Regions from separate parts of the Microbacterium sp. Root1433D1 genome, predicted to be linked through region 2. Evidence: predicted binding sites of a transcription regulator. Region 2 holds the regulator's gene; each other region holds the start of a gene.

Region 1 (3,270 bases), on a different contig from region 2:
GGATTTCGTCAACAGCTCGTCGAGTCGCTCGGGCGGGCCGGCCTCGAACGCTTCGACACGGTGGTGGTCGGCGACTACGGGGAGGCGCCCGACATGCCGCGCCTCGTCGCCGAGGTGAACGCGCTGATCTCCGAAGGCCTCGTCGACAGCTGGGGCATCAACAACTGGCAGATCGCCCACACTAGGCAGGCTCTCGACGAGGCGGAGACGCAGGGGGCTGTCGCACCGGCGTTCGCACAGCTGAAATACGGCATCGCGCGCCGATCGATGGCCGAGGGGGAGGCGTACGGGGCGTTGTTCGATGCGGGCGTGCTCACCCTGCAGGCGTCCGACGTCTTCGAGGGCGGGATCCTCGCCACCGGGCGGCTGCCCGAGCGGAAGATCGGCGCGGATGTCGGAGGGATCCGTGAGCAGATCGCCGCGATCTACCCCGAGGTCGCGCGGGTGGCCGCCGGATTCGGTGTCACACCGGCGGCACTGGGCATCGCCTTCTGCCTCTCGAACCCCGCGACCGCGAACGTGCTGTTCGGTGCCTCCCGGCTCGCGCAGCTGGAGCAGAACCATGCGGCACTCGCGTTGGCGCTCGCGCATGGTCCCGAGGTGCGTGCGGCGCTCGCCGGGTGCTGGGTCGACCGTGACGTGCGCGCCGACGGTGTGTGGTGAGGTCGGCTACGCCTCGCGCTCGTGAGCGAGGGCTACGGCACGCTCGAACGTCGAGACGATGACCTGGCGTCGATCGGTGCGGTAGTCCTCGTCCGGTTCGAGCTCGTCGATGTAGTCGTCCCAGACCCGGATGTACCGGTCTCGCCAGCCCTCGAGCGTGCTGCTCGACGGGAACGTGGCACCCACTCGCCCCGCGGACCCGATGTCGGTGAGGATCTCCAGCCACGCGGGAGCCATGGCTCCGCCCCATTCGTCCGGCTGCAGCTCGGTGTCGTCGTCCTCATCGGCGAACACCTCGGTGATCTTCGCGATGAGCTCGTCGGTGATCTCGCTCAGTGCGTCGGCGACCGTGTCGTCGTCGAAGTTTCCCGGTCCCCACGTGCCCATGTCTTCCTCTTCCTGTCGGCTGTTGCGGTCGGACCCAGTGAACCATGTGAGCGTGGTGTCGGGCGGAGGGTCAGCGGCAGAATGCCGGCATTTGTTCGAAGATAAGTTCGAATGTCGAGAGGTGATTCGGTAAAATCGAATCATGTCGAAGCTGGTCGAGTTGCACGAGGCGATGTCCCGCCTCGATGCGGCATGGGCCGACGCCGATGGATCCGGTGAGCTGTCGCGAGAGCAGCTGATCGCCGTGAGCGCATCCATCGGGCTGCTGCAGCGGCGGCTGGATGCGGTGCACATCGAGGTCGCGGCATGCATCTCGCGCGAGTCTCGTCCCGAGTTGGGTGCGGAGGGTCTCGCGAAGCAGCAGGGCTACCGGAATCCGGCGACGTTGATCGCGGCGACCGTCGGCGTCTCGCGTGGCGATGCGACCCGGCTGGTGAAGGTCGGAGAAGCGGTCGCGCCGCGCGAGGATCTCCTCGGGGCGCCTCTGCCGGCGAAGTATCCGAGAGTGCGTGAGGCGCTCGGGTCCGGCGCGCTGAGTGCTCAGGTGGCTGCCGCGATCATCGCCCTGCTGGATCGGTGTCGCGTCTCGGCGGGCCCGGTGCGGGTCGCCGAGGCGGAGTCTCTGCTGGTGGAGAAGGCGGTCGGGCTCGCTCTCGACGACGTGCGCAAGCTGGTCGTGAGGGCGGAGGCGTGGCTGGACCCGGATGGAGTGGAGCCGCGCCTGGAGGAGCAGCGTTCCCGCCGAGCTTTGACCATTCATGAGCGCGACGGGATGGTGCATCTGAACGCCGTCCTCGACGCCGAGACCGCCGCTCCTGTCGTGACGGCCATCCGCGGCTACGTGACCGCCGCGTTCGCCGCGCGAAAGAACGCGGCCGCGCCGGACGCGCCGGACGCCGATCGTCGCACCGTTCCAATGATCCAGGCCGACGCTCTCTCCGTGTTCGCGGGCCACGTTCTCGAGTGCGACGCCCGGGTGCCGTTGGCGGGTGCGACCGTCGTGGTGCGGATGAGCCTCGACGACCTGGAAGCCGGCGCCGGTTCCGCTGAGATCGACGGAATCGAGCAGCCGGTCAGCGTCGGCGCGGCGCGACGGATGGCCGCAGGCGGGGGAGTGATCCCCTGCGTGCTCGGTGCGGCGAGCGAAGTGCTCGATTGGGGTCGGGAGAAGCGCCTGTTCACGCGCTCGCAACGGTTGGCGTTGGTCGAGCGGGATGGTGGATGCGCCATGTGCGCGCTGCCGCCCGAGATGACGAAGGCGCATCACATCCGATGGTGGAGTCGAGACCACGGTCCGACCGATCTCTCGAACGGCGTGCTGCTGTGCGAGACCTGCCACCATCGGATCCATGACAACGGGTGGGATATCCGTATCGATGGCGGTGGGAGCCGCGGCAGGGTGTGGTTTCTCCCACCGGCCACGGTCGACCCTGCGCGGGCTCCGCGCCTGGGTGGCAGGGCGCGCTTCGACATCGCTGCTTGAACGCGTGGCGTGGATGTGTGGCCTGAACGCGTGGCCATGGATGAGTGGCGTGAGTGCGTGGCCCCGAAAGCGCCGCCTGAGCACGCTGCCTGCGCGTCTCGCCGGCGACCGGCGCTCCACCATGCCTGCACGCTCGGACAAGCCCGGTGCGCGCCGGGGCATGAGCGGGGCGCCCAGGGGAGCGAAAGGCTCTTGCGCTCTTTTTCCACGCATGTAGACTAACCAGCGCGACACATCGAGGTGACGCCGGATCCGGTCTCCGGTCAGCGGCACTCCGAGCCTTCTTCACCACCCTTGCACCCGAGAGAAGGAACCATGAAACGAATGCCCCTCGCGCTCGCCGCAGCCGTGGCCGCGACCCTCGCGCTCACCAGCTGCAGCGCAGGCGCAACACCCTCCCCGTCCGACGGCAGTGCTGCCGACGGCCCTGACGCCCTCAACATCGGCAACTTCCTCGACGTCACGTCGTGGGATCCCTCGCTCGCCGACATCGGCTTCGACGGCCCCTACCTCTCCGCCGTCTACGATGCCCTGATCGCTCTGGACGCGGACGGCAAGCCGGTCCCGTCCCTCGCGACCGAATGGACCGTCGCCGACGACGACCTCAGCATCGACCTCGACATCCGTACCGATGCCGTGTTCAGCGACGGCACCCCGGTCGACGTCGACGCCGTGATCACGAGCCTCGACTACCTCAAGCAGGGCGCGCGCTCCGGAGAGGCCTATCTGAACGTCTC
Region 2 (3,270 bases):
TCCTCCGTAGTTCACGTCGAGCACGCCGATGCCCCGGCTCGTGTAGAAGGCGATCGCCGCGGACGCCGCGCCGGTGACGTGCGCCGTCGGTCCGCCGTGCACCAGCACGACGTAGGGTGCGCGCTCATCGTCGGGCGCCGACGCGTCGGGGTTGGCCGGAGGATAGGCGAATGCGTGCACCGCGCCGCGGGGACCCTCGATCTCGATCGGGATGGACGCGGGCATCCACTCCGGATCGACCGGCTCGCCACCGCGCACGGCGGTGAACTCGCCGGATTCGATGTCGACGCACCACAGGCCCGCCGTCGCCCGAGAGCCGTTGCCGGAGAGGAGCACCCTGGTGCCGTCGACGGCATCGATGCTCACGTGGCCGTCACCGGGGAAGTCGATCACGCTCACGCCGCCGTCGGCATCGATCACGACGACCTCGTCGCGGCCGTTCGTACGGACGGCGACGATGCGGCCGTCGTCGAGCGGCTGGTACCAGCGGTTGCCGAGCACCCACAGCCCGTAGCCGGTGTCCGCATCGACAGGAGCGCCGGCAGGGGCGAACGGTCGCGCCGGCCCGGTGGGAGTCACCCCATCGAGCGTGACACGCTGCAGAGCCCAGCGACCGTCGGGATCGTCGGCGAAGATCAGCTCCGCGTCGCTGAGCCACTCCGGCTGCAGCGCCGCCCGCGAGGGGATCGTGTGCGGCGCCCCGCCGGGGACCTCTGCGATCTGAACGTGCGCGTCCTCCCACGGCATCCGTCCTCGATCCCAGCCGACCCATGCCGCGCGGGTGCCGTCGGGAGAGAGGGCGGGGTGGGCGAAGAAGCCGTCTCCCTGCACGATTACCCTGATCGCGGACGGGTCTTCGGCGGCGGATCCATCGAGCGGGATCTCGACGACCGAGCGGAGGTGCGGCGTGGTCGAGAGGTCTTCGCGCACGGCCAGCAGGCGGCCGTTCTGCACGCGCAGACCGCCGTGTGAGGGGCCCGGGGCGGTAAGGGCGACCGGTTCGGCTCCGACGCTCAGGCGGCGCACCCGCTGGTCTCCTGCATCGACGAAGAACAGCGTGCCGTGCTCATCGACCGTCCAGGCGCCTCCGCCGTACTCGTGCACGCGAGAGCGCGCGCTCCAGGGGGCGGGGAGGATTTCGGAGCCGGAAGAACTCCGCACCGTCACGCGTCCCTTCTCGGCGGGTACCGACTCACCCCACCAGATCTCCGCACCGACGAAGCGGGCTCCGTCGATGCGCGGAGAGGAGGCCGCGACGGAGGCCGCGGAGAAGGGCGAGGGCCAGGAACCGTAGGGGGACGACGACATGCTTCGAGCCTAGGCGTCGAAGGTGGACGCCCGTGCGTCAGGACGGGAGCATCGCGGTCTTGATCCGTTGCCCGACGCCACGAAGCCCCTCCCGGTACCCGGGGGGCTTCGTCGTGCCGTCTTGTCTCAGACCGCGCGCAGTACCGCGACGATCTTGCCGAGGATCACGGACTCATCGCCGAGGATGGGCTCGAACGCGGAGTTGCGGGGGAGCAGCCAGGTGTGGCCGTCGCGGCGACGCAGCACCTTCACGGTGGCCTCGCCGTCGAGCATCGCCGCCACGATCTCGCCGTTCTCGGCGCTGTTCTGGGAGCGGACGACGACCCAGTCGCCGTCGCAGATGGCGGCATCGATCATCGACTCGCCGGAGACCTTGAGCATGAAGAGGTCGCCCTTGCCCACCAGCTGGCGGGGGAGGGGGAAGATCTCCTCGACCTGCTGGTCGGCGGTGATCGGCACGCCGGCTGCGATGCGCCCGACGAGGGGGACGAGCGCGGCGTCTCCGACCGGGGTCGCCACGTCGGCGGGGCTCTCGGTGCTGGTACCAGGCAGATCGATGAGCACTTCCATAGCTCTCGTCTTCCCGGGGTCGCGGCGCAGATAGCCGCTGAGCTCGAGCTGTCCGAGCTGGTGGGTGACGCTGGAGAGGGACTTGAGGCCGACGGCGTCGCCGATCTCGCGCATGCTCGGCGGGTAGCCGTGGTGCGCGATCGAGTTCTGGATGACCTCGAGGATCGCCATCTGCTTCGGGCTGAGGCTCTTCCGGCGGCGCGTGCGCGGTGCCTCCGACTCGGGGGCAGAGTTCTCGCTCATGGTGCTCCTTCAGTGCGTGATCCGACGTCCCTCTTCGAATGTCGGAGGCCCGTGGTGGGGTGTCCTTATCGAAACCGTATCCGAGAATCGGGCCGATCTGGAAGATCTGTTCGAGCGTGTCGGCCTTATCGTCGGCGGGGTTTCGAAGAATACTTGACAGATGTTCGAACTCGAAGATATCTTCGGTACGTAGCTTCGCATTCACGGCTCCCGGCCGAGGCGGGAATGCGAACGCTACGCCAACTTCCCCGGTCGCCTCACGGCTCCGGGACAGGCTAAGGAGCACCACATGAGCAGCATCAGCTTCAGCACCGCAGCAGTCGTTCCGGCGTCGACCCGTCCTTCGACGCGACTCCGACTGACGACGCGTGGCCGCGCCGTGCTGCTGGCCTTCGCCTCCGTGCCGCTCGCGGTCGGCATCGCGTTCGCCGCACTCAGCGGTGGCAGTGCGATCGCCTCGGGTGCAGACACCGCGGCCGTCAGCGTCGAGACCGTCACGGTCATGCCCGGCGACACGCTCTGGTCGATCGCCACCGGCGTCGCCCCCGACGCCGACCCGCGCGACGTGATCGGTGAGATCAGCCGGATGAACCTGCTGCGTGGTGGCGAGCTCCAGATCGGTCAGACACTGGCCATCCCGGCCCAGTACGTGAACTGATCCTGCCGCAGCGTCGCTGCAGCAACTTTGCGTCATCGACTCGGGGCGCCGCTTAACATGGGAAGGGTGACCCTCTCCCTCAACGATCTCCCGCTACGTGATGATCTTCGCGGACTGACGCCGTACGGCGCTCCGCAGGCGCCCCTTCCGATCGCGCTCAACGTGAACGAGAACACACATCCGATCCCGGATGAAGTGGCCAGCGACATCCTCGACGACATCGCCGTGGCGATCCGCGACGTCAACCGCTACCCCGACCGGGAGTTCAGCACCCTTCGTGAGTCGTTCGCCGAGTATCTGGGGCACGGGCTCACCCCCGAGCAGATCTGGGCGGGCAACGGGTCCAACGAAGTGCTCCAGCACATCCTCCAGGCGTTCGGCGGGCCGGGGCGCACGGCGTTCGGCTTCGCGCCCACGTACTCGATGTACCCGCTGATCGCCCAGGGGACCGGGGCGCGGTGGATCGCCGGCACCAGGCAGCCCGACTACAC
Region 3 (3,270 bases), on a different contig from region 2:
CGACGAAGACGCCTGGGGCCTGACGGGACGCGACTGATGGCCATTCCTCGGCAGCTTCCCAACGCCATCACCGTCGCGCGCATCCCGCTGGCGGTCGTCTTCTTCATCCTCTTGCTGCTGGGCGGCCAGTACGGCCTTCCCGACCCCGGCCTCCGTTGGGCCGCCGCGATCATCTTCATCGTCGGCATCTCGACGGACTGGGTCGACGGCTACCTCGCACGCAAGTACGACATCGTCAGCGACTTCGGCAAACTCTGGGATCCCATCGCCGACAAGATGCTCACGGGCGCTGGGTTCATCGGGCTCGCCATCCTGGGCGAGGTCAGCTGGTGGATCGTGGCGATCATCCTGGTGCGCGAGTGGGGGATCACGATCCATCGGCTCATGGTCGCCAGCGAGCATGTCGTCGCCGCGGCCTGGATGGGCAAGATCAAGACGGCATTCCAGGGGGTCGCGCTCGGCTGGGCACTGCTTCCGTTGCACTACCTCATCGGTCTCGACGCCTGGACGCTGATCACCTTCATCCTCATGCTCATCGTCCTGGTGCTCACGGTGGTGAGCGGCATCGACTACATCGTGGCGCAGGTGCGGGGTTCGCGCCGGAAGCCATGAGCGAAGAGAGCGCCGCGGTCCTCGCAGCGCTGGGTCGGCGCGGGTGGACGCTCGGGATCGCCGAATCGCTGACAGGTGGCGCTCTGTGCGCGGATGTCGTCGCCATCCCCGGCGCATCCGCGGTGCTTCTCGGGGGCGTCGTGGCCTACGCGACGCCGGTGAAGGCGACCGTGCTGGGAGTGGACGCGGCTCTTCTGGCCGCACACGGACCGGTGCACCCGCAGGTCGCTCTGCAGATGGCCGACGGCGTCAGAGACGTGGTCGGTGTCGGGGGTGTGCCAGCCGATGTAGGCGTGTCGACGACGGGGATCGCCGGCCCGGACTCCCCGGACGGCCAGCCGGTCGGCACTGTGCACATCGGAGTCGTGACCCCTGTAGCGTCGCGGACCACGGCCTTCCACTTCAGCGGGGACCGCGACGCGATCCGGGCGCAGGCCGTGGCAGCAGCACTCCGAGAGGTGCTCGCGGTGGTGGCGGAATAGTGACGCCCTCGGCCTGGTTATCTCTCTTGTGCTCACACTAAAACCACAGAGTGCAGGGGTAGATTCTGTGCAGGCCAGGGGTACTAGACTGGCTGTCTCATCGGGGGAGACCTCGAACGATCACTTGGGGAGGAGGTTCCGATGATTCTTGTTCGACAGGAAATCGGCGATGTGCTGAGGGACTTCCGCCTGCAGAAGGGGCGCACGCTCCGGCAGGTCGCAAGCAAGGCATCGGTTGCCCTCGGCTACCTCAGTGAGGTCGAGCGCGGGCAGAAGGAGGCGTCGAGCGAGATCCTCGCATCCGTCGCCGATGCGCTCGACGTTCCCATCTCGACGATCATGCGCGAGGTCGGAGATCGCATCTCCGTGCTCGAGGGCATCCAGGTGTTCCCGGACGTCGTTCCGGACGACCTCGTGGCCTCGATCGAACCCCAGCTCTCTCTGCACTGACCCACGGTCAGGCCAGCGATGCGTCGTAGCGAGTTCCTCCGCGCCGTCGAGACAGAGTTCCAGGCGCGTGCCTCCTCTCTGGTGAACGACCTCGGTCTCAGCGCCGTCGGCGGCCGTACGGCTGTGGAAGCGCTGGCCGACGGCACTCCACCGCGCGAGATCTGGTTGGCGCTGTGCGCCGAGATGGATGTGCCGGAGAACAGGCGGCATGGCGTCGGCAGGCAAGAGCCGCGCGGACGCTGACCCGTCTCTCGATGTCCGATGCCTACGGGACACGCGATGAGATCCACGGCGTGTCGTCGAAGATCTGTTCGAAGCGGGCGTAGTCTTCTGCACAAGTGGTTCAGGGAATCTGTTCTCCACGGTATGTGAGCTCGCGGCGTCGATGTCGGTGGCCTCTCCTACGGTGGAAAACGAGCCGAAGAGCCATTACGCCTTGTCGGAGAGTTTCTCCCAACCGGGAGAGCCGCGACAGCCTACAGGCGGCATCACGCGCGCAGAAGGAGCACATCATGCCATCACCCGCCGACCGCGAGAAGTCCCTCGAGACCGCCCTCGCCCAGATCGACCGCCAGTTCGGAAAGGGCTCGGTCATGCGGCTGGGCAGCGATGAGCGTGCCCCCGTGGCCGTCATCCCCACCGGCTCCATCGCCCTCGACGTCGCCCTCGGCGTCGGAGGTCTCCCGCGTGGTCGAATCGTCGAGATCTACGGACCGGAGTCCTCGGGTAAGACGACTCTCACCCTGCACGCGATCGCGAACGCTCAGCGCGCCGGCGGCATCGCCGCCTTCATCGACGCCGAGCACGCGCTCGACCCGGATTACGCCGCGAAGCTCGGTGTCGACATCGACGCGCTTCTGGTCTCCCAGCCCGACACCGGTGAGCAGGCGCTCGAGATCGCCGACATGCTCGTGCGCTCGGGGGCCATCGACCTCATCGTCATCGACTCCGTGGCCGCGCTCGTCCCTCGCGCCGAGATCGAGGGTGAGATGGGCGACTCGCACGTGGGTCTGCAGGCGCGACTCATGTCACAGGCGCTGCGTAAGCTCACGGGTGGTCTGAACCAGACCAACACCACGATGATCTTCATCAACCAGCTTCGCGAGAAGATCGGTGTGTTCTTCGGCTCGCCCGAGACCACCGCCGGTGGTAAGGCGCTGAAGTTCTACGCCTCGGTCCGCATGGACATCCGTCGTATCGAGACGCTGAAGGATGGCACCGACGCCGTCGGAAACCGCACCAGGGTGAAGGTGGTGAAGAACAAGATGGCACCGCCCTTCAAGCAGGCCGAGTTCGACATCCTCTACGGCGTCGGCATCTCCCGCGAAGGCAGCCTGATCGATTTCGGTGTCGAGCACGCCATCGTGAAGAAGTCGGGCTCGTGGTACACCTACGACGGAGACCAGCTGGGCCAGGGCAAGGAGAACGCGCGAACGTTCCTGCTCAACAACCCCGACATCGCGCTGGCCATCGAGACGCAGATCAAGCAGAAGCTCGGCATCGGCGGCGCGGCTGTGCCGGCGGCTGCAGACGAGCTCGCCGAGCGTCGTCCGGCCTGATGAACGACACTCGTGGGGGCGATCCGGATCGGGTCGCCCCCATCATCCCTCTCTTCGGCGGTGCATCGAAGAAGCCTGCCTCGACGCGACCGGCTCAGAACCTGGAGCGTGGCCAGGAGGCGGAAGAACCTTCGTCACGTACCGGCGATGCGGCCGTATGGCGTACG

What was found. Region 2 encodes LexA, which represses DNA repair genes until DNA is damaged. Its sites were predicted from a motif close to TCGAACANNTGTTCGA; they were not measured.
Region 1: a site for LexA is predicted at 1,146-1,161, ahead of ASD13_RS00980 (HNH endonuclease signature motif containing protein). Genes of this name have one in related genera too.
Region 3: a site for LexA is predicted at 1,844-1,859, ahead of recA (recombinase RecA). Genes of this name have one in related genera too.

What each region holds. Positions count from the first base shown of each region.
Region 1 is NZ_LMFN01000001.1:215,013-218,282, reverse strand. Features, by position in the region: gene ASD13_RS00990 (aldo/keto reductase) at 1-663, shown strand, start outside; gene ASD13_RS00985 (DUF4259 domain-containing protein) at 670-1,050, opposite strand; gene ASD13_RS00980 (HNH endonuclease signature motif containing protein) at 1,193-2,533, shown strand; gene ASD13_RS00975 (ABC transporter substrate-binding protein) at 2,849-3,270, shown strand, end outside.
Region 2 is NZ_LMFN01000003.1:927,483-930,752, forward strand. Features, by position in the region: gene ASD13_RS15425 (S9 family peptidase) at 1-1,308, opposite strand, end outside; gene lexA (transcriptional repressor LexA) at 1,435-2,121, opposite strand; gene ASD13_RS15435 (LysM peptidoglycan-binding domain-containing protein) at 2,411-2,779, shown strand; gene ASD13_RS15440 (histidinol-phosphate transaminase) at 2,846-3,270, shown strand, end outside.
Region 3 is NZ_LMFN01000002.1:816,542-819,811, reverse strand. Features, by position in the region: gene ASD13_RS09865 (DNA translocase FtsK) at 1-37, shown strand, start outside; gene pgsA (CDP-diacylglycerol--glycerol-3-phosphate 3-phosphatidyltransferase) at 37-612, shown strand; gene ASD13_RS09855 (CinA family protein) at 609-1,094, shown strand; gene ASD13_RS09850 (helix-turn-helix domain-containing protein) at 1,236-1,544, shown strand; gene ASD13_RS09845 (DUF3046 domain-containing protein) at 1,563-1,787, shown strand; gene recA (recombinase RecA) at 2,057-3,103, shown strand; gene ASD13_RS09835 (regulatory protein RecX) at 3,103-3,270, shown strand, end outside.